Regions from separate parts of the Streptomyces sp. NBC_01142 genome, predicted to be linked through region 1. Evidence: riboswitches for the same ligand, from Rfam matches in the RefSeq annotation. Region 1 holds a riboswitch; each other region holds the start of a gene.
What was found. Region 1 has a riboswitch for cobalamin ahead of OG883_RS26705 (ABC transporter substrate-binding protein). Riboswitches for the same ligand answer to the same signal wherever they lie in the genome.
Positions count from the first base shown of each region.

Region 2: another riboswitch for cobalamin. It lies ahead of OG883_RS05035 (ribonucleoside-diphosphate reductase subunit alpha); the one in region 1 lies ahead of OG883_RS26705 (ABC transporter substrate-binding protein).
Region 3: another riboswitch for cobalamin. It lies ahead of OG883_RS20410 (cobalamin biosynthesis protein); the one in region 1 lies ahead of OG883_RS26705 (ABC transporter substrate-binding protein).
Region 4: another riboswitch for cobalamin. It lies ahead of metE (5-methyltetrahydropteroyltriglutamate--homocysteine S-methyltransferase); the one in region 1 lies ahead of OG883_RS26705 (ABC transporter substrate-binding protein).

Region 1 is NZ_JAPEOR010000002.1:2,027,412-2,035,005, forward strand. Features, by position in the region: gene OG883_RS26685 (PLP-dependent cysteine synthase family protein) at 1-8, opposite strand, end outside; gene OG883_RS26690 (MoaD/ThiS family protein) at 8-286, opposite strand; gene OG883_RS46840 (putative leader peptide) at 389-505, opposite strand; gene OG883_RS26695 (ABC transporter ATP-binding protein) at 584-1,438, opposite strand; gene OG883_RS26700 (iron ABC transporter permease) at 1,435-2,475, opposite strand; gene OG883_RS26705 (ABC transporter substrate-binding protein) at 2,484-3,458, opposite strand; cobalamin riboswitch at 3,498-3,627, opposite strand; gene OG883_RS26710 (M67 family metallopeptidase) at 3,613-4,035, opposite strand; gene OG883_RS26715 (amino acid permease) at 4,118-5,548, opposite strand; gene OG883_RS26720 (DUF2017 domain-containing protein) at 5,950-6,543, opposite strand; gene clpS (ATP-dependent Clp protease adapter ClpS) at 6,543-6,857, opposite strand; gene OG883_RS26730 (nicotinate phosphoribosyltransferase) at 6,938-7,594, shown strand, end outside.
Region 2 is NZ_JAPEOR010000001.1:1,050,213-1,057,806, reverse strand. Features, by position in the region: gene mctP (monocarboxylate uptake permease MctP) at 1-1,366, shown strand, start outside; cobalamin riboswitch at 1,655-1,788, shown strand; gene OG883_RS05035 (ribonucleoside-diphosphate reductase subunit alpha) at 1,934-4,333, shown strand; gene OG883_RS05030 (ribonucleotide-diphosphate reductase subunit beta) at 4,333-5,346, shown strand; gene OG883_RS05025 (DUF2809 domain-containing protein) at 5,487-5,891, shown strand; gene OG883_RS05020 (helix-turn-helix domain-containing protein) at 6,081-7,049, shown strand; gene OG883_RS05015 (D-Ala-D-Ala carboxypeptidase family metallohydrolase) at 7,117-7,594, opposite strand, start outside.
Region 3 is NZ_JAPEOR010000002.1:649,004-656,597, reverse strand. Features, by position in the region: gene OG883_RS20415 (cobyric acid synthase) at 1-1,242, opposite strand, end outside; gene OG883_RS20410 (cobalamin biosynthesis protein) at 1,239-2,204, opposite strand; cobalamin riboswitch at 2,325-2,467, opposite strand; gene OG883_RS20405 (hypothetical protein) at 2,701-2,922, opposite strand; gene OG883_RS20400 (inorganic phosphate transporter) at 2,935-4,182, opposite strand; gene OG883_RS20395 (class II aldolase/adducin family protein) at 4,533-5,195, shown strand; gene OG883_RS20390 (alpha/beta hydrolase) at 5,318-6,445, shown strand; gene OG883_RS20385 (hypothetical protein) at 6,624-7,594, shown strand, end outside.
Region 4 is NZ_JAPEOR010000003.1:621,653-629,246, reverse strand. Features, by position in the region: gene scpA (methylmalonyl-CoA mutase) at 1-477, shown strand, start outside; gene meaB (methylmalonyl Co-A mutase-associated GTPase MeaB) at 482-1,468, shown strand; gene metE (5-methyltetrahydropteroyltriglutamate--homocysteine S-methyltransferase) at 1,635-3,953, opposite strand; cobalamin riboswitch at 4,110-4,331, opposite strand; gene OG883_RS36915 (hypothetical protein) at 4,519-4,806, shown strand; gene OG883_RS36910 (hypothetical protein) at 4,852-5,322, shown strand; gene OG883_RS36905 (acyltransferase family protein) at 5,329-6,384, opposite strand; gene OG883_RS36900 (MMPL family transporter) at 6,911-7,594, shown strand, end outside.

The sequences.
Region 1 (7,594 bases):
TACCGCATCAGACCATGCCGCCGGCCACTGCCGGGAGGATCGTGACGCTGTCGCCGTCGGTCAGCTTGGTGGAGATGCCGTCCAGGAATCGGACGTCCTCGTCGTTGAGGTAGACGTTCACGAAGCGGCGCAGCTGGCCGCCGTCGACGATGCGCTCCCGGATGCCGGTGTGGCGGGACTCGAGGTCGGCGAAGAGATCAGCGAGGGTGTCACCGCTGCCCTCGACGGCCTTGGCGCCGTCGGTGTAGGTGCGGAGGATGGTCGGGATGCGGACCTCGATGGCCATGGCATGGGCTCCTGTCGGGCGTGTGGCGGGGGCATGAGGGGCGCGCGGCTCTGGGACCCCCGCGCGAGGGGTGGTGCGGTGGTGCGCTCGGGCCGTCCGTGGTCAGAACGCGGCGGGGCACGTACACATGGCGCTGGCGAGGCGGCACAGGTCGACGTGCAGCCGCGCCACGAGCAGCACAGTGCTCGGCGTCTTGTCGCTCACGTCGTGGAAAACCATGCGGTCATCGTATCGATTCCCGGTCCGTGTTCCGGAATGTGATCCCGCATGGTGGACATCTCATGCTCACCAGCTGGACTACGGGAGATAGGTGATCGAGGGGCAGCCCGTCGTCGGATGCGTGGTGACCTCGGCGTTGACCTCGTAGACGGCCGACAGCAGCTCCGGCGTGAGGACGTCTGCGGGAGTGCCCGAGGCGACGATCCGGCCGGCCCGCAGCACATACAGACGGTCGCAGTAGTACGCCGCGAGGTTCAGATCGTGCAGCGCCAGCAGACTCGTCGTGCCCAGGGTGCGGATCAGGGTGAGGATCTCGAGCTGGTAGCGGATGTCGAGATGGTTCGTCGGCTCGTCGAGGACGACGAGGGCGGGGTCCTGCACCAACGCCCGTGCCACCAGGGCCCGTTGCCGCTCCCCGCCGGAGAGTGAGCGGAAAGCGCGGTCGGCCACGGCGGGCTCGATGCCGACCCGGGCGAGGGCTTTGCTCACCAGATCCGCGTCCGTCGCCGTGTCAGCCTCCCAGAAGCGTTTGTGCGGGGAGCGGCCCATGGCGACGACCTCGCGGACGGTCAGCTCGAACTCCGCCTGCCCTTCCTGCGGGACGGTCGCGATACGCCGGGCGCGGGCCTTGGGGCCCATGGTGTGGAGATCGTCACCGTCGAGGAGGGCGCGGCCGCGGGTGGGGCGCAAGGTGCCGTACACGCAGCGCAGCAGTGTCGTTTTGCCGCTGCCGTTGGGACCGACCAGGCCCACCGTCTCGCCGGGGGCCGCCGTCAGGTCGGCGGAGTCGACGAGGGTGCGACCGTCGATCCCGTACGACAGGCCTTCGACACTCAGGGCGGCGGTCGGCCCGGCGGCCGCCTCGGCCGAGAGCCCGGCGGAGAGCCCGGCGGAGAGCCCGGCGGTCGTGCGAGCAGTCGTACGGGAGGTCATACGAGGGATCCTTCCGGGCGGCGGCGCATCAGCCACAGGAACAGCGGGCCGCCGGTCAGCGCGGTGAGCACGCCGACCGGGATGTCCTGCGGGGCCGCGACCGTACGGGCGGCGAGGTCGGCCACCACCAGGGCCACCGCCCCGCCGAGCGCGGCCACGGGCAGCAGCGTGCGATGACCGGCCCCGACCGCCATCCGGGCCGCGTGCGGCACCATGAGCCCGACGAAGCCGACGGCCCCGCTCACCGCCACCATCACCGCGGTGAGCAGCGAGGCGAGGACGAAGACGGCGGCGCGGAAGCGTGAGGTGTCCAGGCCGAGGACCGTCGCGCCCTCCTCCCCCACCAGCAGCAGATCCAGCGGCCTGGCGAGCGCGGTGAGCAGGGTGATGCCGACGGCGAGTACGGCGGCGGGCACCAGCAGGCTTTCCCAGCGGGCGCTGCCGAGTCCGCCGAGCGTCCAGAACATCGCCTCCTGGAAGTGCTCAGGGCGGCCGGAGACGACCAGTACGAGGGTGGTGAGCGCGGAGAGGATGTACGAGACGGCGACCCCGGCCAGCACGAGCCGGCCGCCGGTGATCGTGCCGCCGGTGCGGGACAGGGTGTAGACGAGCACCATCGCAAGGAGCGCGCCGACGAACGCCGCGGCCGGCATGGCGACCGTGGTGGTGATCCCGCCGCCGATGCCGAGGACGAGCACCAGCACCGCACCGACCGAGGCCCCCGACGAGATGCCGAGCAGGAAGGGGTCGGCGAGCCGGTTGCGTACGAGCGCCTGGAGGACCGTGCCGACGACGGCGAGCCCGGCGCCGACGACCGCGCCGAGCAGCACGCGCGGCAGCCGTACGTCCAGCACGATCGTGCGGAAGGGGCTCGGGTCCGCGCCGCCGGTGAGGATGGTGAGGACGTCGGCGGGCGGGATGCGTACGGATCCGAGTGCGAGACCGGCGACGACGGCGGCGGCGAGAGCGAGAGCCAGCCCGCCCAGGACAAGGGTGTAGCGGAGCCGCCCGCGTGCGGGCGGGGTCGCGCGGCCCACGGCGGGCGCTACTTCTTCAGCTCGGGGTGGATCTGCTGCGCCAGCTTTGCGATGGCGGCCGGGGCCCGTACCCCCAGCACCGCGTCGGACAGCGGCAGCACCGCGAAGCGCTTGTTCTTGATCGCGGGTACGTCCTTGAGCACCGGGTCGTCCAGCAGCCGCTGCTTCTTCTGCTCGACGGTGGTGGAGCCGTAGTCGTAGATGACGATGGTCTCGGGCTTGCGGGCGACGACCTGCTCCCAGGTGGCGTCGCCGAACGACTTGTCGATGTCGGCGAAGACGTTGCGGCCCCCGGCGCGGTTGATCATCTCGTTGCCGATGCCCTTGCCGCCCGCGGTGAAGGCGGTCTTGTCGCCGCTGTCGTAGACGAAGACGGAGACCGGCTTGACGTCCTTGAGCTCGGTGGCGGTGGCCGCGACGGTCCCACGGGCCGCGGCGATCCACTTCCCGGCGCGGTCGGGAACGCCGAAGGTGCGGCCGGCCTCCGCGACCTCCTGGTAGACGTCGTCCATGGAGGTGCTGCCGTTGGCGCAGTTCTCCAGGTTGAGGCGGGTGTTGATGCCGGCGGCCTTGAGGTCGTCGCGGCTGCGGCCGTCCTTGGCGTCGAAGGCGCTGGCGTAACCGCCGTAGACGAAGTCGGGGTTGGCGGCCAGGAGCTTCTCCTTGGCGGGGTACTCCTTGGCGAGCACGGGGACGCTCTTGTACGCCTTCTCGTAGCGCGGCAGCACACGGTCGTCGAGATAGGCCGTGCCGACCAGGGACTTCGCCAGGCCCAGTTCGAGCATGACCTCGGTGACGTGCTGGTTCATGGTGACGACCCGCTCGGGCGGGGCCTGGTAGGTCGTCTTCACCCCACAGTTGGAGACGGTGTACGGGAAGCCGGGCGCGGCCTTCGCGTCGGGCTTCGCCTCCGTGGTGGTGCCGCCGCAGGCGGCGAGCGGGAAGAGTGTGACGGCTATGAGCGCAGCATGACGCCTGGACATGGCGTGGCCTCCTCCGGGGATTTCCGCGTCCCCTGGGTGGTGGAAGAAAAGGCGGCAGGCCAGTTCCTGGCTTCCGGGCAGCGCCCGGTCACAGTGGCGGGACCGTGCCGGATTCACACCGGCTTCCTGGGTCCTGCCGCCTCAAAGGTCGTGCTCAGTATGCCTCTACGACCTTGACCTCTTCCTCGGTGACTTCGCCGTCCACGATGCGGAACGAGCGGAACTGGAAGGGGCCCGCGTCATCGGTGTCGGCGGTGGAGACCAGGACGTAGTGGGCGCCCGGCTCGTTGGCGTAGCTGATGTCCGTACGGGACGGGTACGCCTCGGTCGCGGTGTGCGAGTGGTAGATGATCACCGGCTCTTCGTCGCGGTCGTCCAGCTCGCGGTAGAGCTTCAGCAGGTCCGTGGAGTCGAACTCGTAGAACGTGGGTGAGCGGGCCGCGTTCAGCATGGGGATGAAGCGTTCGGGCCGGCCGCTGCCCTCGGGGCCCGCGACCATGCCGCAGGCCTCGTCGGGGTGGTCGGCGCGGGAGTGCGCGACGATCTGGTCGAACAGGGCCTGGGTGAGGGTCAGCATGGGGATCAGGATAAACAGAAGGGCCGGCCCGTACCGAGGAGTGGTACGGACCGGCCCGAATGCTGGACGGGACGCTTACGCGTCAGCGCTTGGCGAAAGCCGCGCCCTGCGGGTTGCGCTTCTTCAGGACCAGGTACGACACGGCGAGGAGCAGGCCCCACAGCGGCGCGCAGTACAGCGAGATCCGCGCGTCCTTGTCGATGCCCATCATCACGATGACCATGCCGATGAAGAGCAGTGCGAACCAGCTGGTGTACGGGGCGCCGGGCGCCTTGAAGGTCGACTGCGGCAGCTCACCGCGGTCCGCCTTGGCCCGGTAGCGGATCTGGCTGACCAGGATCATGATCCAGGCCCACATGCCGGAGATGGTCGCGAAGGAGACGACGTAGTTGAACGCCTCGCCCGGAGCCTTGTAGTTGATCCAGACGCCGACCAGCATCAGCGCGGCGGAGAAGGTCGTGCCGATCAGCGGCAGGCCGTTCTTCGTCAGCTTGGTGAAGGCCCTCGGGCCCTGCCCGTTGAGCGCCAGGTCACGCAGCATGCGGCCGGTGGAGTACATACCGGAGTTGCAGGAGGAGAGTGCGGCCGTCAGCACGACGAAGTTGACGATCGCGGCGCCGATGCCGAGGCCCATCTTCTCGAAGGCGGCGACGAACGGCGAGATGCCCGGCTGGAAGTGGGTCCAGGGCACCACCGACAGGATCATGATCAGCGCGCCGACGTAGAAGACGGCGATACGCCACGGAACGGTGTTGATGGCCTTGGGGAGGGTCTTCTCCGGGTCCTTGGACTCGCCGGCGGTGACGCCGACCAGCTCGACCGCGAGGAAGGCGAACATCACGAGCTGCAGGGTCATCAGCGTGCCGCCGATGCCCTTGGGGAAGAAGCCGCCGTCGGCCCACAGGTGGGTGACGGACGCGGTGTCACCGGCGTCGGAGAAGCCGATCGTGAGCACACCGGCGCAGATCAGGATCATGCCGATGATGGCCGTCACCTTGACCATCGAGAACCAGAACTCCAGCTCACCGAAGAGCTTCACGGAGATGAGGTTCGCGCCGTACAGGATGATGGTGAAGACCAGCGCGGAGAGCCATTGCGGAATGTCCCACCAGTACGTCATGTACGTGGCGGCCGCGGTGACTTCGGTGATGCCGGTGACGACCCAGAAGAGCCAGTACGTCCAGCCGGTGACGAAGCCCGCGAAGGGACCGACGAACTCACGCGCGTACTCGGCGAAGGATCCCGAGACGGGGCGGTACATGAGCAGCTCGCCCAGGGCCCGCATGATGAAGAAGATGACCAGGCCCGCAATGGCGTAGGCCAGGATGAGGCTGGGGCCGGCCTTGGAGATGCCCTTGCCCGCGCCGAGGAAGAGGCCGGTGCCGATGGCGCCGCCGATCGCGATCATCTGGATCTGACGAGCACCCAGTCCGCGCTGGTAACCCTCGTCCGCGCCTGCCGCGGACCCCGCGGCCTCATTGCCGTCGTGCTTGTCGACCTGCAGTGAGGTCATGGTGATGCGCCCTTTCTCCATGCCGATCCGCGTCCGCTGCATCTGCCGCGCGACTGCGGACCAGGTCCTGATCCCCCCGGATGTGAATGGAGTGCTACCGGCGGTCTGCCGGCCCAAGCGCCCCCAGGAACATGGGTGGCGTCCCCGGCGGTCGTGAAGATTTATCACGGCCGTCACATGATCCACGGGGGGCGATGTGGCGTACGCCACAGAAAGAAGCGGACAAAGGGCTCTCGGCATCGCAAACCATGCCGTTGTGGTGACGGGATCGTTATCCGGATTTGAGTGTCCGTTGAGCGAACACTTCAGGACACCGGGACGTCGGTCTCAGGACATCTCCGGGAGGCCTCTCGGGAGACGTCCCGGGACGTCTCTGACGACTCCGACATCTCTGACGTCTCTCAGGACATCAGGGTCTCGACGAGCGTCTCCTGGAGCGCACCGAGCCAGAGGTAGGCCATCACCATCGGTTTGCGCGGGTCCGAGTCCGGCAGCCGGTAGAGATCGCCGCTCTCGTCCTCGTCGCTGACCTCGAGGCGGGTACCGATGGTCAGCCGCAGGTCGTTGAGCGCACCGAGCCAGTGCAGGCAGTCGTCGGCGGTCAGCTTGAGGACGGCACCGCCCTCGCCCGCGGCGGTCGTCGAGTCCAGGGTGCGGACGACCGCGAGCGCGTCATCCCGCTTGCGGGAGCGCAGGTCGGTTTCGGTGAAGCGCCTGAACTCCGCGGAGGCGGCGCGCAGTTCGTCGTCCTCCGCATCGGCGTCCGGGCCGCCGTACGCCTCCGGGAACAGCCGGGCCAGCGCCGGATCGGACGGCGGCTCGCTGGGGCCCTCGGTGAACAGCGCGGCGAGCGGGTCCTCGCCCTCGACCCGCTCGTCGCCGGGCCCGATCAGCTCGAGCAGCTGGACGGCGAGCGAGCGCAGGATGGAGATCTCGACGTCGTCGAGCGCGACGGCAGCGCCGCCGCCGGGGATCTGCTCGAAGTGCCCGGACATCAGTTGCGGTCCTGGGAGAGCGTCGCCCACAGTCCGTATCCGTGCATCGCCTGCACGTCACGCTCCATCTCCTCGCGGCTGCCGCTGGAGACGACGGCGCGCCCCTTGTGATGAACGTCGAGCATCAGCTTGTGCGCCTTGTCCTTGGAGTAGCCGAAGTAGGCCTGGAAGACATAGGTGACGTAGCTCATCAGATTGACCGGGTCGTTGTGGACGAGCGTCACCCAGGGCACATCCGGCTCGGGTACGGCAAAGGTCTCCTCGGCCGACTCGGGGCGTTCGATCTCTACGGGAGCAACACTCACCTGGTCCATGCTGCCACCCGGGAGGGCGCATCGCACAAACGACCCTCACATCTCGTCAGTCTGACGAGATGTGGAGTAGCATCCTCGCCATGAACACTGCGGACCTGGGCCTGCCGGTGGATGTTCCCTCGACAGCGCTCTTCACGGACCAGTACGAGCTCACGATGCTGCGGGCCGCCCTGCAGTCGGGCACCGCGGACCGGCGCTCCGTCTTCGAGGTCTTCACGCGCAGGCTGCCCGAGGGACGTCGTTACGGCGTCGTGGCGGGCACCGGCCGGGTGCTCGACGCCGTCGAGAACTTCCGCTTCGACGCCGGCGTACTGGCCTTTCTGCGCGAGCAGCAGATCGTCGACGAGCCGACGCTGCAGTGGCTCGCGTCGTACCGCTTCAACGGCGACATCTGGGGCTACCCCGAGGGCGAGGTGTACTTCCCGGGCTCGCCGATCCTGCGCGTCGAGGGTTCCTTCGCCGAGTGTGTGCTGCTCGAGACCGTGATCCTGTCGATCCTCAACCACGACTCGGCCATCGCCGCGGCGGCCTCGCGGATGTCGGCCGCGGCGGGCGGGCGCAGGCTGATCGAGATGGGCGCCCGGCGCACACACGAACTCGCCGCGGTCGCCTCCTCGCGCGCCGCGTACGTCGGCGGCTTCCACTCCACCTCGGACCTGGCCGCCGGATTCCGCTACGCCATCCCGACGGTGGGCACCAGCGCGCACGCCTTCACCCTGCTCCACGACAGCGAGCGC
Region 2 (7,594 bases), on a different contig from region 1:
CACCATTCTCGTCTACCCGCTGATCTTCACCTTCCTGCCGCGTCTGTGGTCGGTCTCGCACAAGCACGGGTACGTCACCACCTCCGACTTCGTGCGCGGGCGCTTCGGCTCGAAGGGGCTTTCGCTGGCGGTTGCCGTCACCGGCATCCTTGCGACCATGCCGTACATCGCGCTTCAGCTGGTCGGCATCCAGGCGGTGCTCGATGTGATGGGCGTCGGCGGCGGCGAGGACACCAACTGGTTCATCAAGGACCTGCCGCTGCTGATCGCCTTCGGCGTGCTGGCGGCGTACACCTACTCCTCCGGTCTGCGGGCACCGGCGCTGATCGCGTTCGTCAAGGACACGCTGATCTACATCGTCATCGCGGTGGCGATCATCTACATCCCCATCAAGCTGGGCGGCTTCGACGAGATCTTCGCCAAGGCCGGTGACGCCTACGCGCAGATCAACCCGGCGACGGACAAACCGCGGGGCGCGCTCGTACCCGGGGAGATGGGCCAGTGGGGTTACGCGACCCTGGCGCTGGGCTCGGCGCTCGCGCTCTTCATGTATCCGCACTCGATCACGGCGACGCTCTCTTCGCGCAGCCGTGACGTGATCCGCCGCAACACCACGATCCTGCCGCTGTACTCGCTGATGCTGGGTCTGCTGGCACTGCTCGGCTTCATGGCGATCGCGGCCGGCATCAAGGTGCAGAACGGTCAGCTGGCGATCCCTCAGCTCTTCGAGACCATGTTCCCGGACTGGTTCGCGGGTGTCGCCTTCGCGGCGATCGGGATCGGCGCGCTGGTGCCGGCGGCGATCATGTCGATCGCGGCCGCGAATCTGTTCACCCGGAACATCTACAAGGACTTCATCAAGCCCGATGCGACACCGGCGCAGGAGACCAAGGTCTCCAAGCTGGTCTCGCTGCTGGTGAAGGTGGGAGCGCTGGCCTTCGTCCTGACCATGGACAAGACGGTGGCGATCAACTTCCAGCTGCTCGGCGGCATCTGGATCCTCCAGACGCTGCCGGCGCTGGTGGGCGGCCTGTTCACCCGCTGGTTCCACCGCTGGGCGCTGCTGGCGGGCTGGGCGGTCGGCATGATCTACGGCACGGCGGCGGCGTACGGCGTGGCGAGCCCCACCCAGAAGCACTTCGGCGGCTCGTCCGCGGAGATTCCGGGTATCGGCGAGATCGGCTACATCGGCCTGACGGCGTTCGTGCTGAACATGCTGGTGACGGTGGTCATGACGTTTGTCCTGCGGGCGGCCAAGGCTCCGGAGGGCGTCGACGAGACGGACCCGTCGGACTACACGGCGGACGCGGGCGACCCCGGCGTCCGGACCGAGCTCCCCAAGGCAACGGCGGGCGCGGGTCACTGACCGCGGCCTCGACGCAAGGGCCGTCGCGCTTCCCGACAGGGGCGCGGCGGCCCTTGCGCGTTGGCCGACGCGAGGCCTTGCGCGTTGGCCGACCCGAGGGGCTGAAGCGTCAGCCCGTCCGGCGATCGGGGACACTCCCGAAGGCCGTACGGGGTCCGGAGCTTGCCCGGTTTCGGGAAGAGGCAGGCAGGGGAAGCCCACCGGCCCACACGCACCTCTCCGAGTCGCGCCCTCCTCCATACGCGGGCCACGACACAACATGTGGGGGGTGCGTCATCAAGCGGCCCCCACATGTATGCTCATGCTCGCTGTCGCCGCAGGGGAATCCGGTGCGAATCCGGAACTGTCCCGCAACGGTGTGAAGTGGTGCGCTTTGTCGTACCTGGTCAGTCCGAAGACCTGCCGACGGTGCATCCGGCTCGACCGAACCGGATGCCGAGACGTCCGGGCCTCGCGGTTGGGCCGGTGGATGCCGTGCGGTGTGCTGCCCTTCTGCGGGCACGTACACGCCCGTACGGCCTTCCCCCTCCCCCCGCCGGCCCAGAGCCGAGCGAGGGAGAGCACCACGTGACCATCGCGCCAGCCGATCCGGCTTCAGGCATTTCCGACCAGGTGGCGGACGGCCCCGGGACCGCGCTTCTGCGGACCCTGACCGACCTCACCGCGGATCTGCCCGACACCGACCCGGGCCGTGTCGCCGCCGCCGCACTGCGCGGCCGCAACGCCGCATCGGACGCTGCCGAGTTGCGAGGCCTCGCCACCGACGCGGCCGCGGGCCTGATCTCCGAGGACCCTGCCTACTCGCGGCTCGCAGCCCGCCTGCTGACCCGTCACATCGCGGACGAGGCAGCCGGGCAGGGCGCGGTGGCCTTCTCCGCCTCCGTCGCGGTCGGCCATCGCGAAGGCCTGATCGCCGACCGCACGGCCGAGTTCGTGGAGCTCCACTCCGCACACCTGGACGCTCTGATCGACCAGGCCGCCGACGACCGCTTCGGGTACTTCGGGCTGCGGACGCTCTACAGCCGCTACCTCCTGCGGCACCCCCTCACCCGCCAGGTGATCGAGACGCCGCAGCACTTCATGCTGCGCGTCGCCTGCGGACTGGCCGAGGACACCTCGGTACGCGCCCTGGACGAAGTCGCCTCGCTGTACGGGCTGATGAGCCGGCTCGACTACCTCCCCTCCTCCCCCACGCTCTTCAACTCCGGCACCCGCCACCCGCAGATGTCGTCCTGCTATCTGCTGGACTCTCCGCTGGACGAGCTCGACTCGATCTACGACCGCTACCACCAGGTCGCGCGCCTGTCCAAGCACGCCGGCGGCATCGGGCTCTCGTACTCCCGTATCCGTGCCCGCGGTTCGCTGATCCGCGGCACCAACGGCCACTCCAACGGCATCGTGCCGTTCCTGAAGACCCTTGACGCCTCGGTCGCCGCCGTGAACCAGGGCGGCCGGCGCAAGGGCGCCGCCGCGATCTACCTGGAGACCTGGCACGCGGACATCGAGGAGTTCCTCGAGCTGCGTGACAACACCGGTGAGGACGCGCGGCGTACGCACAACCTGAACCTCGCGCACTGGATCCCGGACGAGTTCATGCGCCGTGTCGAGGCCGACGCCGACTGGTCGCTGTTCTCCCCCGCCGAGGTGCCGGCCCTGGTCGACCTGTGGGGCGACGAGTTCGACGCCGCGTACCGCAAGGCGGAGGCCGAAGGGCTGGCGCGCAAGACCATCCCGGCCCGCGAGCTGTACGGCCGGATGATGCGCACGCTCGCCCAGACCGGCAACGGCTGGATGACCTTCAAGGACGCCTCCAACCGCACGGCCAACCAGACGGCCGAGCCCGGCAAGGTCGTCCACTCCTCGAACCTGTGCACCGAGATCCTGGAGGTGACGGACGACGGCGAGACGGCCGTCTGCAACCTCGGTTCGGTCAACCTGGGTTCGTTCGTGGTGGAGGGGCCCGACGGCGGGGATCTGGACTGGGCGCGGCTGGACGAAACCGTCCACACCGCCGTCACCTTCCTGGACCGGGTCGTCGACATCAACTTCTACCCGACCGAGCAGGCCGGGCGCTCCAACGCCCGCTGGCGGCCGGTGGGCCTGGGCGCGATGGGCCTCCAGGACGTCTTCTTCAAGCTCCGTCTCCCCTTCGACTCGCCCGAGGCGAAGGCGCTCTCCACGAAGATCGCCGAGCGGATCATGCTCGCGGCCTACGAGGCGTCCTGCGACCTCGCGGAGCGCAACGGCCCGCTGCCCGCGTGGTCCGAGACCCGCTCGGCGCGCGGCGTACTGCACCCCGACCACTACGACGTCGAGCGGAACTGGCCTGAGCGGTGGGACGCGCTGCGCGCCCGTATCGCGAAGACCGGCATGCGCAACTCGCTGCTGCTCGCCATCGCGCCGACCGCGACCATCGCGTCGATCGCCGGTGTCTACGAGTGCATCGAGCCGCAGGTCTCCAACCTCTTCAAGCGCGAGACGCTGAGCGGTGAATTCCTCCAGGTCAACGCCTACTTGGTGGAGGATCTGAAGAAGCTGGGCGTGTGGGACGCACAGTCGCGTGAGGCGCTGCGCGAGGCGAGCGGCTCGGTACAGGGCTTCAGCTGGATCCCGGAGGACGTCCGCGCGCTGTACCGCACGGCCTGGGAGATCCCGCAGCGCGGCCTGATCGACATGGCCGCGGCCCGTACGCCGTACCTGGACCAGAGCCAGTCCCTGAACCTCTTCCTGGAGACGCCGACCATCGGGAAGCTCAGCTCGATGTACGCGTACGCCTGGAAGCAGGGTCTGAAGACGACGTACTACCTGCGCTCGCGTCCGGCGACGCGCATCGCGCGTGCGGCCGGCGGCGGTGCTGCGGCCGCCGCAGCGCCCGCCCCCATCCCCCTGCAGCAGGCCTCCGCGCCCGACGCCGACGCGATCGCCTGCTCCCTTGAGAACCCTGAGTCCTGCGAGGCCTGCCAGTAATGAGCTCCACCGAAAAGAACCTTCTCGACCCGGGCTTCGAACTGACCCTGCGTCCGATGCGCTACCCGGACTTCTACGAGCGCTACCGCGACGCGATCAAGAACACCTGGACGGTGGAGGAGGTCGACCTCCACTCCGACGTGACCGACCTCTCCAAGCTCAGCCCCGGTGAGCAGCACATGATCGGGCGACTGGTAGCGTTCTTCGCGACGGGCGACTCGATCGTCTCCAACAACCTGGTGCTCACCCTCTACAAGCACATCAACTCCCCCGAGGCGCGGCTGTATCTCTCGCGCCAGCTGTTCGAGGAGGCCGTGCACGTCCAGTTCTACTTGACGCTGCTGGACACCTACCTCCCCGACCCGGACGACCGGGCGGCCGCCTTCGACGCGGTCGAGGAGATCCCATCGATCCGCGAGAAGGCCCAGTTCTGCTTCAAGTGGATGGACTCGGTCGAGAAGATCGACCGGCTGGAGACGAAGGCCGACCGCCGCCGCTTCCTGCTGAATCTGATCTGCTTCGCGGCCTGCATCGAGGGGCTGTTCTTCTACGGCGCCTTCGCGTACGTCTACTGGTTCCGCTCGCGCGGCCTGCTGCACGGCCTGGCCACCGGCACCAACTGGGTGTTCCGCGACGAGACCATGCACATGAACTTCGCCTTCGAGGTCGTGGACACGGTCCGCAAGGAGGAGCCGGAGCTCTTCGACGACGCGCTCCAGCAGCAGGTCACCGACATGCTGAAGGAGGCCGTCGAGGCGGAGCTGCAGTTCGGCCGCGACCTGTGCGGTGACGGCCTGCCGGGCATGAACACCGAGTCGATGCGCGAGTACCTCCAGTGCGTCGCCGACCAGCGGCTGACGCGGCTGGGCTTCGCTCCGGTGTACGGCTCGGAGAACCCGTTCTCCTTCATGGAGCTGCAGGGCGTCCAGGAGCTGACCAACTTCTTCGAGCGCCGCCCCTCCGCCTACCAGGTGGCGGTCGAGGGTTCGGTCGGCTTCGACGACGACTTCTAGACCTCCGGGATTCCGGAGAACCGGGGGAACGGGGAACCGGGGGAACGGGGAACCGGGGGAACGGGGAACCGGGGGAACGGGGGAACGGGGGAACGGGGGGCGCGCCACCGGGTGCGTACGGCCTGCATAGGGTGCCTGGCATGGGTGTTCTTGCGCGTACGCGCCTGGTGGCGTGTGCGGCTGCGGTACTGACCGTGGCCGCGGGGCTGGGAATCAGGGGTGCGGCGACGGGCGAGGCCGCCAAGTACGCGGGGGACGCGCTCTACACCGTGCTCGTCCACACCCTGGTGGTGCTGATCGCTCCCCGGGTGAAGCCTCTGGCGGCCGCCGCGACAGCTCTGGCGTTCAGTTGCGCCGTCGAGCTGCTTCAGCTCACGCAGTTCCCGGCCGAACTGGCCGCGCGGAACCCGCTCGCCCGGCTCGTGCTGGGCTCCACCTTCAATGCGCCCGACCTGCTCTGGTATGCGGTGGGCGCAGTCTGCGCCGGGCTGGTCCACTCCTTCGTGTCCGCCCGCGTTCCCGTCGCGGGGCGGCGCGCCGCCTGACGCAGCTGGCGGTCGATGGCCCGGTCTCTGGCGTGCCCGACCAGCGACGGAAGGACGACAAGCCCGAAAAGGGCCAGTACGAAGAGGTACTCCAGGAATGTGTTCATGCACTCCACTGTCGCCCTCGCGGGCCAGGAAAGTCAGTGGCAGGACTGTCATCAACCATCGAATTACTGCCACACTGGTTGCATGCTGAAAAACGTGGCTGCCGTCCTGCTGGACGGAGTGCACCCCTTCGAGCTCGGCGTCGTCTGCGAGGTGTTCGGCCTCGACCGCGGGGACGTCGGACTGCCTGTCTACGACTTCACGGCCGTCTCCGTCGACGGCCCCACCCTGCGCACGCACGCCGGGTTCACCATCAGCACCCCGTACGGACTCGAACAGCTCGCGCAGGCCGACCTCATCACCATCCCCACCGGCGGTCTGCACGAGAGCCGTGAGTACCCGGAGGAGCTGCTGACCGCCCTGCGCGACGCCGTGGACCGCGGCGCCCGGGTGCTCAGCGTCTGCACCGGCGCGTTCGTGCTGGGCGCCGCGGGACTGCTCGACGGCCGCCGCTGCACCACCCACTGGCGGCATACCGGAGAGCTGGCCCGCCGCCATCCGCGGGCCCTCGTCGACCCCGATGTGCTGTACGTCGACGAAGGGCCGGTGATCACCGCGGCCGGCACTGCGGCGGGGATCGACGCCTGCCTGCATGTCGTACGCCAGGAGCACGGCCCCGAGGTCGCCAACAACGTCGCCCGCCGGATGGTGGTGCCGCCACACCGCGACGGGGGCCAGGCGCAGTACATCGAGCGCCCTCTGCCGCGCACCCAGTGCGACACGGTCGGCGACGTGCTGTCCTGGATGGCGCGTCACCTGGACGAGGAGATGACCGTCGAACAGCTCGCCACCCGGGCCCATATGTCGCCGCGCACCTTCGCCCGCCGCTTCCAGCAGGAGACGGGCACGACTCCCTACCGCTGGCTGCTGCGTCAACGGGTTCTGCTGTCACAGGAGTTGCTGGAGACGACCGACGACACGGTGGACGCGATCGCGGGCCTGGCCGGCTTCGGCAACGCGGCGGGGCTGCGCCACCACTTCCTCCGTACGCTCGGCACCACCCCGAACGCCTACCGCCGCACCTTCCGAGGCCCGGCGCATCGGGTCGCGTGAGGCCCGGTACGCCCGGTGCACCGTGAGGCCCGGTGCACCGTGCGGCCCGGCGCACCGGGTCGCGTGATCAGATGCCGCAACTCGACGCGGACCAGAAGCGGCTCGCGCGGTGGTCGACGTGCGTGTGGTCGCCGTGGCCCGGGTAGCCGGGGCCCAGGATCCCGTTGAACCCGTGGTTGCGGGCCTGCTGCGCCAGCGTGCACAGGGAGTGCGGGCCTGCGCCCAGATCCGCCGCGTCACCGTACAGATGACGGCTGCTCGCCGCGCCGCCGACCGCGTCGTTGCAGGCGTGCGAGCGGAAGCCGCTGGTCACGGTGACGGGCTGGTCGCCGAGCGCATGCCGCAGGGCCTCCAGCTTCCACATGGTGCGCAGCGCGTTGGACTTGGCGGTCGCGGCGCTCACCGCCCCGCCCGCCCAGGTGCTGTTGCAGTCGTTGAGCTCGCTGTAGTTGAAGTGGACGGGCGTGCAGTCGTCGTCCTGGAGCGCGTAGAGCTTGGTGAAGGTGCCGGGTCCCGCCACGCCGTCGGCGCCGAGCCCGTACGCC
Region 3 (7,594 bases), 1.4 Mb from region 1:
TGCTTCGCCGACCGGCCGGGCCAGTGTCTTGTCGACCGCGAACCGCACCCGTACGGGCAGCAGGCCGAGGCCCGGGACACGGCCCGCGCGCGACTCGACCTCGTCCTCGATGTGCTCGCCGAGCAACTGGAACCCGCCGCAGATGCCGAGCACGGGTCTGCCCGCGGCGGCGCGGCGCAGCAGTGCGCCGGCGAGCCCGCGCTCCTTCAGCCACTCCAGGGCCCTGACCGTGCCGCGGGTTCCCGGCACGATCACCAGGTCGGCATCGACGAGCTCCTCGGCGCGGTCCACGAACCGCACGACGACGCCCGGTTCGGCGGCCAGCGCGTCCACGTCGGTGAAGTTGGACATCAGCGGCACGGCGCACACGGCGACCCGCAGCACGTCCTCGCCCACGGGCGGCGCGACCACCGACTCCCGTACGGCGCCCCGCAACGACACCCGGAGCCCGTCCTCCTCGTCGATGCCGAGGCCGTGCGCGAACGGCAGCACTCCGTACGTTCTGCGTCCGGTGAGGCCTTCCAGCATGTCCAGCCCGGGCTCGAGCAGCGACACGTCGCCCCGGAACTTGTTGACGATGTACCCGGCAACGAGCGCCTGGTCCTCGGCACTGAGCAGCGCGGTGGTCCCGAAGAACGAGGCGAAGACGCCTCCGCGGTCGATGTCTCCGACGACAACGACGGGCAGGGAAGCCGCCCGTGCGATGCCCATGTTCACGATGTCCGTACGCCGCAGATTGATTTCGGCCGGACTGCCCGCCCCCTCGCAGATCACGGCGTCATACGTGCCCCGCAGCTCCTCCAGGCACTCCACGACGGTGGAGAGCAATGCTTCCTGCCGCCCGCCGTGCAGCGCCCTCCCCCCGGACGCCGCGCCCGATTGCGGCCCCGCCGCGGGCCCGGATCCCCCGAAGAACCCACGCGCACTGAGCTCGCCCACCGGTCTGCCCATCAGCACGACCTGGCTGGACCGGTCGCTGCCGGGCTTGAGCAGCACGGGATTCATCAGCGCGGTCGGCTCCACCCGCGCGGCCTGCGCCTGCATGGCCTGCGCCCGCCCGATCTCCGCACCCTCGCGTGTCACGAACGAATTGAGCGACATGTTCTGCCCCTTGAAGGGCGCGACCTTCACTCCCTGCCGTACGAGCCACCGGCAGATCCCGGCCGTGACGACGCTCTTGCCTGCGTCGGACGTGGTCCCCGCGACCAGCAGCCCTCCGCCGGTACGCCTGCTCCCGCTCATCCCCGCCCCTTTCGTGCCGTGCCGGTGCGCAGCGTGTGCGCCGCCAGGCGTCCCGCCGCGCAGGTCGCCAGGGTCAGCCAGCCGATACGGCGCGAGAGCCGTACGGCACGTTCGATGTCGCCGAACTCCACGGGACGGCCCGGGGCATTGAGCACCGGCCGGTGTTCCACCCGTCCGGCGTACGAGAGTGTTCCGCCCAGCCGTACGCCGAGCGCGCCCGCGAACGCCGCCTCCACCGGTCCCGCGTTCGGGCTCGGGTGCTTCTGCGCGTCGGCCCGCCACGCCCGTACGGCCCCGCGCGCATCCCCGCCCGCGAGTACCGCGAGGCCCGCGGTGAGCCGGGCGCCCGGCCAGCCGGCCACATCGTCGAGGCGGGCCGAAGCCCAGCCGAACCGCCGGTACCGGGGCGATCTGTGCCCGACCATCGCGTCCAGGGTGTTGACCGCCCGGAAGCCCACCAGACCGGGCACGCCTGCGAGGGCACCCCAGACCAGCGCGCCCACCACGGCGTCGGAGGTGTTCTCGGCGACGGATTCGACGACGGCGCGGGCGATCTGCTGCTCGTCCAGGGCCTGCGGATCGCGCCCGCACAGATGCGGCAGGCGCTCCCGCGCCACATCCGCGTCCCCGGCGGCGAGCGCGCCGCCGATGGCGCGCGCCTCGCGGCCCAGGGATGTTCCCCCGACGACGGCCCAGGTAGCGGCGGCGGTCAGCGCGACGGAGGCGGCGCCGCGCCTTCGTACACCGCGGGCGAGCAGGGCGGCACCGCCCGCGGCGCCCCCGGCGCACAGGACGGCGTGCAGTGCGCCCCAGCCGCGGTGGTCACGCCACAGGACACGCTCGACAGCGCCCGCGGCCTGCCCGAACGCGGCGACCGGGTGCCCCCGGCGGGGATCGCCGAGCAGCAGGTCGCCGATGAGGCCGGCGGCGGCGCCGTACACGAATTCACGGTCGGCACGCATGGGTTCAGGCCGCCGTTACGCCTCGTCGAACCCTCGTACTCACAGAAGAAACAGAAACAGCAGCTGAACCGCAGCCGGGCATGGCGGTATGTCCTCACTCAGGGTCCGCGCCCTGGTTCGACGTGACGTGACCGACGGTGAGAGTTCCTGGCTTCCGGGGAACTGCTCCCCGGTGACAGTGGCGGGACCGCGTCGGATTCGCACCGACTTCCTCTTCTGCCGCCGTAGATGGCCTCGGCAGTCCACCACGCAGGCGAACACCAGTCAACTTGCCTTTGACCTGCGACGGGACAGTGTGCCGAGCCCCACACCCGGGCCGGAATTCTCCTGGACGCCGAAATCCGGCTTTCTCGGACGAGACCCGACATTCAAAGAGCGGTCCACGCATGAGGCGGGCCGGGTCCCGGCGCACGGAAAAGCCGGGCCGGTCACCCGAAGGGGTGCCCGGCCCGGCTCTGTTCTGTGTGTCCTGGGCTGTGCGCTGTGTGCGCCGCCGTCAGACGACGATCAGAAAGATTCCGTACGCCACGGCCGCCGCGCAGAGCGCGAAGCACGCGTACGCACCGGTGCGCGCCACGACAGCGGAACCGCCCTGTGCGGCCGCCGATTCCTGCTTGGTCAGGCCCACGATGCCCAGGGTGAACAGACCCACCAGAGCGACGGTGGCGACGAGGCTCACGCCGAAGACGGAGCCGAGTGCTGCCCAGTCGATGTTCATGCTGATCTGTCCTTACACCGTGGCCGTGGCCGGCTCGGAGCCTGCGGGAGGGGCCGGGGCCGGGATGGTGGTCTTGAGGTCCTGCGCGGGTGTGCCGGCCGGCGGCGGGGTGACGGCCGCGATGGCAGTGGTCACGACACCAGCGGGCTCGGCGTCGATGTCCACGTCGTTGACGTTGGTGTGGTCGACCACCTGGCGGCGGGAGACGAACCAGATCGCGGCGCAGGCGGAGACCAGGAAGACCGCGACGGCCGCGACACCCCAGTCGCCCTGCTTGGTGACGAACTCCGAGCCCGCGGCGACCAGACCGGCGGCCGGCAGGGTCAGACCCCAGGCGACGAACATCCGGGTGGCGGTGGACCAGCGGACCACGCCGCCCTTGCGGCCCAGGCCCGCACCCATCACGGCGCCGGAGCAGGAGTGCGTGGTCGACAGCGAGAAGCCGAGGTTGGAGGAGGCGAGGATGACGCTGGCCGCGCTGGTCTGGGCGGCGAAGCCCTGCTGCGGCTGGAGGTCGGTGAGGCCCTTGCCCATGGTGCGGATGATGCGCCAGCCGCCGAGGTAGGTGCCGAGCGCGATCGCGAGACCAGCGGCGAGGATGACCCACATCGGGGGGTTGGAGCCGGGGGCGAGCACACCGCCGGCGACGAGCGCCAGCGTGATGATGCCCATGGTCTTCTGCGCGTCGTTGGTGCCGTGGGCCAGGGAGACCAGGCCCGCCGAGGTGATCTGGCCGGCGCGGTAGCCCTTCGCGGTGGCCTTCGGGTCGGCGTTCCTGCCGATGCGGTACGTCAGCCGGGAGGCGAGGTACGCCGCGACGCCGGCGACCAGCGGGGCGGCGATCGCGGGGATGAGCACCTTGGTGACGACAGTGCCGCCGTTGACGCCGCTGACGCCGACCGAGGCGATGGTGGCGCCGATCAGACCGCCCATGAGGGCGTGCGAGGAACTGGAGGGCAGGCCGATCAGCCAGGTCATCAGGTTCCAGAGGATGGCGCCGACGAGCGCCGCGAAGATGACTTCGGGTGTGATGCCTGCTTCGGTGACGATGCCGCTGGAGATCGTTTTGGCGACCTCCACGGACAGGAACGCGCCGACGAGGTTGAGCACGGCGGACATGGCCACCGCCGTCTTGGGCTTCAGAGCGCCGGTCGAGATGGTCGTCGCCATCGCGTTGGCGGTGTCGTGGAAACCGTTCGTGAAATCGAACACTAGAGCTGTCACGATCACAATCGCGAGCAGCAAGGTGATGTGTTCCATTTACCCAGGCAATCGTTTGACGTCAGTGGCTCGGCGACCGTAGGCAACCTGGATGAACGGAAGATGAACTGGGGCGGGCGGTGTGGTGTCCGCAGATGGGTACCGGCCATTCCGCTTGCCGTCCGGAGTCTCGGGTGGAGGCGCCTTGGGAGAGTGCCCGCGCGGCGTCGGGTCGTTCGGGGCCGCCTGGCCGGCGGCGGAAAGCGGCTTTTATGGCCTTCGAGGAGACCTTGCTCACTCATCGATCGCTCATCCCTCACCCATGGGTCCTCATTGATCACGCGGGGCCGCTCGGCGGCCGCTCACCGCCGCCTCCGCGGTATCCCGGGCCGCCTGGCAGGATCACCGTTATGACCGATGAGGTGCGGCAGGACGCGATCGGGCGGGCGTGGGAAGACCTCGTGGCCACGGCTCGCAGGACGGCAACGGAAGGCCTGGTGGTGGGCACCTCGGGCAATGTCTCGGTGCGGGCCGGTGACCTCGTCCTGGTCACGCCGAGCGGAGTCGCCTACGACCGGCTCACCCCCGAGGACACCGTCGCCGTCGACCTCGACGGCAACCAGGTGCTCGGCGACCTCGCCCCCACCAGCGAACTGCCGCTCCACCTCGAGGTCTACCGCAACACCGGCGCCCGCGCCGTGGTCCACACCCACGCCGTGCACGCCACCGCCGTCTCCACCCTCGTCGCCGAGCTCCCGTCGATCCACTACATGATCGCGGCCCTCGGCGGCCCCGTCCGCGTCGCCCCGTACGCCCTGTACGGAACGGAAGAACTGGCCGAGAACATGCTGCGCGCCCTGCGCGACCGCACCGGCTGTCTCCTGCAGAACCATGGGACGCTCACCTACGGCGACTCCCTCCAACAGGCCTATGACCGCACCGCCCAGTTGGAGTCGATGTGCCGGCTCTGGCTGACCGCAGCCTCGGTCCCCGGACACTCGCCCACCCTGCTCTCCGCCTCCCAGCTGCGCGAGGCGGGGGAGAAGCTCCAGGGCTACGGCCCCTCCCGCTGACACCGGCCGGCCGTAGGCACCAGCCGTCCTCCCGGTGCCGGCCGCCGCCGGCCCGGCCGTCCGCCGACACCGGCGGCCCACGCCCACTGGCCGCGCGGCGTTCGCGTGCCGACACTGGAGCAGTGCGCCCGGCTACAGCGACGGCAGCTGCCGTCACCACTCTGATCGGTGTCGGCGCGGCCGCGATCGCGGCCGGCCGCTACGCAAGCGACGCCGCGCTCAAGCCGTCGCCCGGCCGGCCCCTGCCCGGTGAACCCCGGCTCACCGTGCACGCCACGGCCCCGGACACGGTGACCCTGACCCGCAGCCTCGTCTCGCAGCGCCCCGGTACGTACGGCATCGAGAGCTCCGGCGTCCACGCGGTCATCGGGGCCGTACTCGACGATGTGCCGCACTCCGCCGACACCGTCGTACGCCGCCTGGAGGGCATCGGCCACGGCAGACTGAAGCCGGGCACCCGGGTGCGGCTCACCCCTCAGGTGCACAGCGGCGATCCGAGCAGCGCGCTCGGCCTCAAGCACAGCGACGTCGACATCCCCGGCGAACTGGGCGGGCTGCCGGCGTGGTTCGTGCCCGGCGTCCGCGACACCTGGGTCATCACCGTGCACGGCCTGGGTGCCACACGGGAACACCCCATGAACCTCATGGCCTTCCTGCACTCCCATCGGCTCCCGGTGCTCGACATCGGCTATCGCGGGGACCTCGGCGCACCCAGGTCCCCGGACGGGCTCGGTCACCTCGGCGACTCCGAGTGGCGCGACCTGGACGCGGCCATCCGCTACGCCGTGCGCTACGGCGCCCGGGACATCGTCCTGCACGGCTGGTCCACCGGCGCCACGATGGCCCTGTACGCCGCCGCCAACTCCGGGCTTCGCGACCGGATCAGCGGACTCGTCCTGGACTCCCCGGTCCTCGACTGGGAAACCACTCTGCGCAATCTGGCCGCGGCCCGCCGCACCCCCTCGTTCCTGCTTCCGCTCGCCGTCAGAGCGGCTCAGGGCAGGACGGGACTCGGCGCCGGTCGGCTGCTCGCCGCCGCGGACCCACGGACCCTGAGCGTCCCGACCCTGATCTTCCACGGCCCGGACGACACCCTCGCGCCCTGGCAGCCCTCTCGCGACCTCGCGGCCCGCCGCCCCGGACTGGTCGCCCTCCACACGGTTCCGCAGGCCCCGCACGCCGCCATGTGGAACGCCGACCCGGCAGGCTACGAAGAGGTACTCCGCCGCTTCCTGACCCCCCTGATGTAGCCCTTGCGGCGCCTGGCGAGGCGGCCGCCCGTCGCGGCCGACCAGGTTCCGTTTGGGCTTTCGGGGCGTGAGCGGGAACACTGTTCCCGTGACGTCCCGAAAGCCTGATGAGCAATTGGCGCGCAACTCCAGACTCCGTCTTGTCCGCCCGCGGTCGTTGGCCACCGCACGGCGGGCTGTGACGACCCGGCGCACCCGGCCGGCCCCCCGCCCGCCCGAGGGCACACCGCCCCCCGCGGAGCTGGCCCGCCAGGCGCGGGCGGTCCTCGCCGACGCCGTACGCATTGCCCGCTGGGCCGCCGTGGGGGTCGCTCCCATGCCCGAAGGGCTGGGGGGGAGTGACCCCGGCACCGCTCCGCTCGCCGCGAGGGCGCAGGAACGAGCCGCGGCCGCCCTGGAGTTGACTTCGATTCAGGTACGCGCGGGATGGGACCGCGCCCGCCTCGCCGGACTGGTCGAACTGCACGGCGACACCGCACGCCCCGGCTGGCGGCTGCGCGCCTGGGACCGGGACGACATGGCCGTACTGCGCGGCTGGGTTGCCCTCTTCGACGCCTGGTCGCTGGTCCACCCGGCCCCCCAGGACGTCGCCCCCACCGCAGTCGCCGAGGCCGTCGAGGCCGTGCCCCAGGTGCTCTCCCTCCTCCAGCTCTCGGCCGGCCCCGTGCTCGTACCGGTCCTGCTCGACCTTCTGCAGCAGCGTGTCGCCGAACTGCGCGAGGAGCGTTGCGAGGTCCCCTACGGACCGCAGGCCGCCCCGCAGCCCGGCCGGCCCGAGCCGGAGCCCGAGCCCGAGCCGGACGCCCCTGTCTCCGTCTCCCTCCTTCTCGACTGGGCCCTGGAAGGCCTGGCCGCCGTCGGCGCACTGACCCTGGGCAAGGGGCAGGCCACCCTCACCCCGCTCGGCAACTGGGCGGTCTGGGTCAAGCTCGAGCAGATCTGCGTCGCCGCCCAGAGCCCCGCCGGCAATATCGAGCAGCCCGCCGAGGACATGCTGCGCGGCTGCGCCCGCCTCACCCCCGGCCCGGCCCGCGCCGAGTACCGGGCATGGCTGGCCGCCCGCACCGTCTCCAGCGCCGTCGCCGAACTCCTCGCCGTCGCCCGCGGCGAGGACGCCCTGCTGCGCGGACTCGCCTTCGAGGCACTGCG
Region 4 (7,594 bases), on a different contig from region 1:
GAGGCCGGCACTTCGCCGGCGGTGGAGCGCACCCGCACCCTGGTCGAGGAGTTCGAGCGGGCAGAGGGCCGCCGTCCGCGCATCCTGGTCGCCAAGATGGGCCAGGACGGCCACGACCGCGGACAGAAGGTGATCGCCACGGCCTTCGCCGACCTCGGCTTCGATGTGGATGTCGGCCCGCTGTTCCAGACCCCGGCCGAGGTGGCCCGCCAGGCCGTCGAGGCGGATGTGCACATCGTCGGGGTCTCCTCGCTGGCCGCCGGGCATCTCACGCTGGTGCCCGCGCTGCGGGAGCAGCTGGCCGCCGAGGGACGGGAAGACATCATGATCGTGGTGGGCGGGGTGATTCCGCCCCAGGACGTCCGGACGCTGCACGACGCGGGTGCGGCCGCGGTCTTCCCGCCCGGCACGGTGATCCCGGACGCGGCACAGGATCTGGTGAAGACCCTGGCCGCCGCGCTCGGCCACGAGTTGTGAGCCGATGGCACCCACGATCGACATCGAGCGCTATGTCAAGGGCGTACGTGACGGGTCGCGGGCGTACATCGCCCGCGCCATCACGCTCGTCGAGTCCACCCGTGCCGACCATCGCGCTCTCGCTCAGCAACTGCTGACGGAGCTGCTGCCTTACTCGGGCACAGCCCGGCGGGTGGGCATCAGCGGGGTGCCGGGCGTCGGCAAGTCCACCTTCATCGACGCGCTCGGCACCATGCTCACCGGTCTCGGCCACCGGGTCGCGGTACTCGCCGTCGACCCTTCGTCCACCCGTACCGGCGGCTCCATCCTGGGCGACAAGACCCGGATGGAGCGCCTCGCCGTGGACCCGGCGGCGTTCGTACGGCCGTCCCCCACCTCGGGCACCCTGGGCGGGGTGGCCAAGGCCACCCGTGAATCCATCATCGTGGTGGAGGCCGCCGGCTACGACGTGGTGCTGGTGGAGACGGTCGGCGTCGGCCAGTCGGAGACCGCCGTGGCCAACATGGTGGACTCCTTCCTGCTGCTCACCCTCGCCCGCACCGGCGACCAGCTCCAGGGCATCAAGAAGGGCGTACTGGAGCTGGCCGATGTGCTTGCGGTCAACAAGGCGGACGGCCCGCACGAACGCGACGCCCGCTCCGCCGCCCGCGAACTCGCCGGTGCGCTGCGGCTGATGCACCCCGCCGACGCCGCCTGGACTCCCCCGGTGCTGTCCTGCAGCGCCCGCGAGGGCAGCGGGCTCGACACCCTCTGGGAGCGGCTGGAGCAGCACCGGACTCTCCTCGACTCGACCGGCCGGCTCGCCGCCAAGCGCCGCGACCAGCAGATCGACTGGGCCTGGACGATGGTCCACGACGAGCTGCTGGACCGGCTGCGCAACCATCCCGAGGTACGCAGGCTCGCACCCGGCCTCGAACAGCAGGTACGGGACGGGGAGTTGACAGCGACACTCGCCGCCGAGCGGATTCTGGAGGCGTTCCAGCGACGCTAGCGGATCCGGGGGCAGGCCACGGGCCCGTGCTGGGGCGCCGCCCCAGACCCCGCACCTCAATCGCCGGCGGGGCTGAAGTTCAGCCCCCCAGGGCCCCCGGACGAAGTCCGGGGGAGACTGAGGGCACGGCCGACGGCCGTACAGGGAGTCTGGGGCTCAGCCCCGGTTACTCGCCGGGCAGCGCGGACCTCACCTCGTGCGCCGCGGCCACCAGGTTCTCCAGTGACGTACGGACCTCGGCCCAGCCCCGGGTCTTGAGACCGCAGTCGGGGTTGACCCACAGCCGCTCGGCGGGAATCGCCTCAAGTCCCTTGCGCAGCAGGGTCGCTGCCTCGTCGGCACTCGGGACACGCGGGGAGTGGATGTCGTACACACCCGGTCCGACTTCACGCGGATAGCCCGCGGTGGCGAGCTCGTCGGCGACCTGCATATGGGAGCGGGCTGCCTCCAGGCTGATGACATCGGCGTCGAGGTCGTCGATGGCCTGCAGGATGTCGCCGAACTCGGCGTAGCACATGTGTGTGTGGATCTGGGTGTCCGCGCGGACCCCGGCGGTGGTGAGCCGGAACGCCTCCGTCGCCCAGGCCAGATAGGCCTCGTGGTCGGCGCTGCGCAGCGGCAGGGTCTCCCGCAGGGCGGGCTCGTCCACCTGGATGACCGAGGAGCCCGCGGCCTCCAGGTCGTTCACCTCGTCCCGCAGGGCGAGGGCGACCTGACGGGCGGTGTCGCCGAGCGGCTGGTCGTCGCGGACGAAGGACCAGGCGAGCATGGTGACCGGGCCGGTGAGCATGCCCTTGACCGGGCGGTCGGTCAGCGACTGGGCGTACGAGGTCCAGCGCACCGTCATCGGCTCGGGCCGGGAGATGTCGCCGGCCAGGATCGGCGGGCGGACGTAGCGGGTGCCGTACGACTGCACCCAGCCGTGCTGGGTGGCGAGGTAGCCGCTGAGCTGCTCGGCGAAGTACTGCACCATGTCGTTGCGTTCGGGCTCGCCGTGCACGAGGACGTCGATGCCGGTCTTCTCCTGGAAGGAGATGACCTCGCGGATCTCGGCATCGATCCGCTCGTCGTAGCCCCCGGTGTCGATACGCCCGGCCCGCAGGTCCGCCCGCGCGGTGCGCAGTTCGGTGGTCTGCGGGAAGGAGCCGATGGTGGTCGTCGGCAGGAGGGGCAGACCGAGGCGCGCGCGCTGAGCTGCGGCCCGCTCGGAGTACGGCAGGCTGCGGCGGGCGTCCGTGTCGGTGACGGCCGCGCTGCGGGCACGTACGGCCGGGTCGTGGGTGAGCGCGGAGGTGGCGCGGGAGCGCAGGTCGGCCCGGTTGGCGGCCAGTTGGGCGGCGATGCTGTCGTTGCCCTCGGTCAGCCCGCGGGCCAGGGTGACCACCTCGGCCGTCTTCTGGCGGGCGAAGGCCAGCCAGCGGGCGACCTGGGTGTCCACATCGCGTTCGGCGGTGGCGTCGAGGGGCACGTGCAGCAGGGAGCAGGACGGTGCCACATCCACCCGGTCGGCGAGGCCGAGCAGGGTGGCGAGCGTGGCCATCGACCTGCCCAGGTCGTTGATCCAGACGTTGCGGCCGTCGACCACTCCGGCGACGAGCCGTTTGCCGGGCAGACCGCCCACGGCGGCGAGGTCGTCGAGGTTGGCCGCGGCGGCGCCGGTGAAGTCGAGCGCGAGACCGTCGATCGGGGCCTTGGCCAGGACGGGGAGCGCCTCGCCGAGCCGGTCGAAGTAGGAGGCGACCAGGATCTTGGGGCGGTCGGTGAGCGCGCCGAGGTCCCGGTAGGCGCGGGCCGCGGCGTTGAGCACGGCCGGGGTCCGGTCCTGGACCAGGGCGGGCTCGTCGAGCTGCGCCCACTGCCCGCCCGCGGCCCGCAGATCACGGAGCAGCTCGGCGTACACCGGCAGCAACCGGTCCAGCAGGGTGAGCGGTTCGAAGTCGGCGGCGACGCCCGGGGCCGGCTTGGCGAGCAGCAGATAGGTGACCGGGCCGACGAGCACCGGGCGCGCGGTGTGGCCGAGCGCGAGGGCTTCCTTCAGCTCGCCGACCTGCTTGGCGGAGTCGGCGGAGAAGACGGTGTCGGGGCCGAGTTCGGGGACGAGGTAGTGGTAGTTGGTGTCGAACCATTTGGTCATCTCCAGGGGCGCGACATCCTGGGTGCCGCGGGCCATGGCGAAGTATCCGTCGAGTGTGCCGGCTTCGACGGCCGCGCGGTGGCGGGCGGGGACGGCGCCGACCGCGACGCTGGTGTCCAGTACGTGGTCGTAGTACGAGAAGTCTCCGGTGGGCACTTCGTGGATTCCGGAGTCGGCGAGCTGCTGCCAGTTGGCGCGGCGCAGTTCTGCGGCGGTCTCCTGGAGGGCGTCGGCACTGACGCGGCCCTTCCAGTAGCCCTCGATGGCCTTCTTCAGTTCCCGGTTCGGGCCCTGGCGGGGGTAGCCGTGGACGGTGGCCCGGGCTCCTGCGGCTGCGGATGTGCTGGTCACGGAACTCTCCTTCGCGAGTACTCGTCAGTGACCCCGGAACGGGTCGTGGGACGCGAAGGAACGGCAACCGGAGCAGCCACCCGCACACCTGGAGGTGTGCCCGTGCTGCCCATAGCGCCGACCCGCCCACGAGGTCACCGAGATCTCCGCGCGCGTGGGTCGCGCACGGGCAGTGGCAGGTCTTCGGACTTGCGGGCACGTCTTCGCCGTACGAAGACACCTACTGGCCGTCGCTTCCCAGACCCGGTGCCGGGTCCAGTGCGTATGACGGCGGTCGTTCCCACTTACCGCTGCGGGGCAGTTCCGGATTTCCACCGGATTCCCTCTTGCGACGCACCTGTCTGGCGGACAGGGCGAACCATCTGCAGGGACCACCCTAGGCTCTCGCCCGCCCGGCAGAACACCCAGCCCGCATGACGGGCCCGTACGGCCGCGCTCACCTGCACGCCGTGTCCGAACGGGGAGGCTGCGGCATGTCGGGGCCCATCATTCATGACCCGAAGGCCACTGTCAGTGCCACACGAGATGCTTGACGGTCCGACATCTTCACGAGGGGCAGACCGAGATGACCGATCCCGAGCTCGCCGCGGCGCAGGCGTACGTCCGGCTTCTTCAGACCACCCGGGCCGTCCTCGCCGATCCAGAGCAGTCCGACGCCGCCCTCCCCCTGCTCAGCGCGCCGATCACCGAGGCGGACGAGGCACTGTGCGCCCTCGGACTCGCGGGCAACGAGGCCGAGTTCTTCCAGCTGATCAGCAGGCGGCTCCCCGGTGCGTCCCCGAAATGTCCTGGCACTGCACCAGCGGATTTCGGGGTACAACCTCCCGCTCCCCGTACGGATCTACTCCAGTGACTCGCCCAACTCATGGGCACAATTCAAGAAAACGGGGTAGATCTCATGTTCCGTATCTCGACTGGTCTCGCCAGGCGCTCCGCAGTCGCCGCCGTGGCCGGCGCATCGGCCCTCGCTCTGGGCTTCTCGCTCGCAGCCATCTCTCCGGCAGCCGCGTCCACCGCCACGGACGCGAACGACCGCTACACGGCGAAGGAGATCCGCACCTTCCTGGACCGTTTCTACGGCGATCACGGCCCTTCCGCCTCGGACCGCAAGAACCGGGTCTCCGACCTCCTGAAGAACAAGGCCGCGGCGAACCCCGGCTTCGACGTGCTGCTCTGCGCGCAGAACGAGCCGCGTTCCATCGACATCGGCAGGGTGACCACGGCTCAGTCGGCGCGCGTCGGCTGGGCGCCGGTGACCACGCACTGGGGTGAGAACGGCGAGGTCACCGCGGTCTTCACGGCGTACGTGGAGCTGGACGGGAAGAAGCCGCTGAAGCTGCTCGACGTCGACTGCTCGCCGGAGGGCTGAACTGCTTCACGGGTCCCGCCGCCCGCCGGCGGGAGCCGGTTCGGGCACGGGCACGCGCTTGTCCGGCACACCCCGGCGCGGGAAACGCGGCTCGACGAGCGGGCGCGCCACTCTGCGTACCGGCGGCGTGGACAACAGGACGACGGCGGCCACCGCGCAGACACTGAGCAGCAGCTCACCCGGCAGCCCCCAGGACTTGACGACGTCGAACGCCCCCACGTACCCGGCAGTCCGTATCAGGATGCCGTGCAGCAGATACGGGTACAGGGTGACCGCCCCCAGCGCCGTGAACCAGGTACGGCGTCCGGGAACGAGTGCCAGGAAGGCGGCGACGAGCACCGCGCTCGCGGCGAAGATCAGCATCCGCAGCACCAGATAGTGCCCCGGCGACACCTCCAGCACGCCATAGCCCGCGTCCATGGAGAGCCAGTGGTCGTCGGGTTGCGGCGCGAGCCGGTGGGCGAGGAACCCGGCGGCCACGAAAGCGGGCAGGGCCCAGCGCCGGGCGATGCGGGTGCGCAGCAGTGCGAAGTGCTCCGCCCGCAGCTTCAGTCCGAGCACGAACCACGGCAGGAACATGAGCACGCGCGGCAGCGCCAGGTCCCCGCCCATCACCGTCATGCCCGCGGCCAGCGAGACGGCCACGGCGATGGGGACGGGGAAGCGCACGGCCTGCCAGAGCGGGGCGCTCAGCCGCCAGACGAACAGCGCGATCATGAACCAGCAGAGATACGACGGCGCGGTGGGTGTGATCGAGAAGGGCTGGTCGCGAGTCCAGTGGTAGACCGCGGTGTACACGACCTCGAAGATCAGATACGGAGCGAGCACGCCGGAGATCAGCCGTCGCATCTGGTCGGGGCGGCCGGTGAAGCTTCTGGAGAAGTATCCCGAGAGCAGGATGAACGCCGGCATATGGAAGGCGTAGACGACGGTGTGCACGGCTCTCAACGCATGCGTGCCGCCGATGACCTGTTCCCAACTATGGCCGAGAGCGACAAGGGCGATCAGCAGGAACTTCGCGTTGTCGAAGAACGGATCACGGTCGCGGGTGGTGCTGCTCACCCGTCCGACAATAGGGAAACGGGCAGGTCACGGCGGCTCATGGGCACGGTGACAAAAGCAACTCTCTTTGCCATCGCCACCAGTGAACCGAAGTGTCGCTTCGGGCATCCCTCCCCGGATCGACGCGCGTCACGATCACTACCCCGTACGCCTGCCGCGCTCCGACGCGCCGCCGAAGCGGGTGAACGCCGGCCCCGGCCGTCAGTGATGTCCGGCAGGCGCGCCGACGTGAGGCCGACAGGGCCGTGCGGTTGCACCGTGTGCTGATCCTTTACACGGTGGGGGGAGTCTCACCCCCCGAAAGGAACCCCCTATGCGCCTCACGTCGGCGTCCCGCGTCCTCGTCACTTCGGCGGTGTGTGCCGCCGTCGCGTTCGGAGCGACCGGTCCCGCCGCCGTCGGGTTGAACGCTCATCAGGGCACCAGCCGGAGGCACCAGGAGAGGGAACACGTGTGAGCCCCTCCGAGGCCACTGCATCCACACTTCGGCAGCCGTAGGAGCGCCGGTGACCGTCGGGAGAGACGTATGCCGCTGACTCAGCCGCCGCACGATTCCCGGGCATACGGGCCTGTCGCCCCGAAAGGCCTGCTGCGCAGGCTCGGTGAATGGTGCGCCCGCCACTGCGTGATCGTCATCGTGGCCTGGCTGGTCGCCCTCGGGAGCCTTCAGGTGCTCCATCACTCCTTCGGCGGTGACTACTCCGACAACTTCTCGCTGCCAGGCGCCCAGTCCCAGCAAGGTCTGGACGTACTGAAGGAGCACGAGCCTTCGGCCGGGGGCTACAGCAGCCAGATCGTCCTGCATGACACGTCGAAGCCGCTCACGGACCTCGGCTCACAGATGTCCACGGTGATCGGGAGTCTCCAGAAGCTGCCGCATGTGCTTTCCGCACAGAATCCGCTGCCGCCACCGGGCTCGACTCCGCCCCCACCACAGCCGTCCACGCCGAACGTCGGCCCTCTGTCGACCGACGGCTCCACCGCATACATCACCGTCCGCTTCGACGTGCAGCCCTCCACGCTGGAGGAGTCGTACATCGACGGTGTGGACGCCGCTGTCCAGCCGCTGCGCGCCGCCGGGGTGGATGTGGAGTACGGCGGTCCGCTGGGTGAACTGGCCCGGCCGGCTCCCGACGACCGGACCAGTGAGGTGATCGGCTTCGGGGTGGCGATCGTGGTGCTCCTGGTCGGCTTCGGCAGCGTGCTCGCC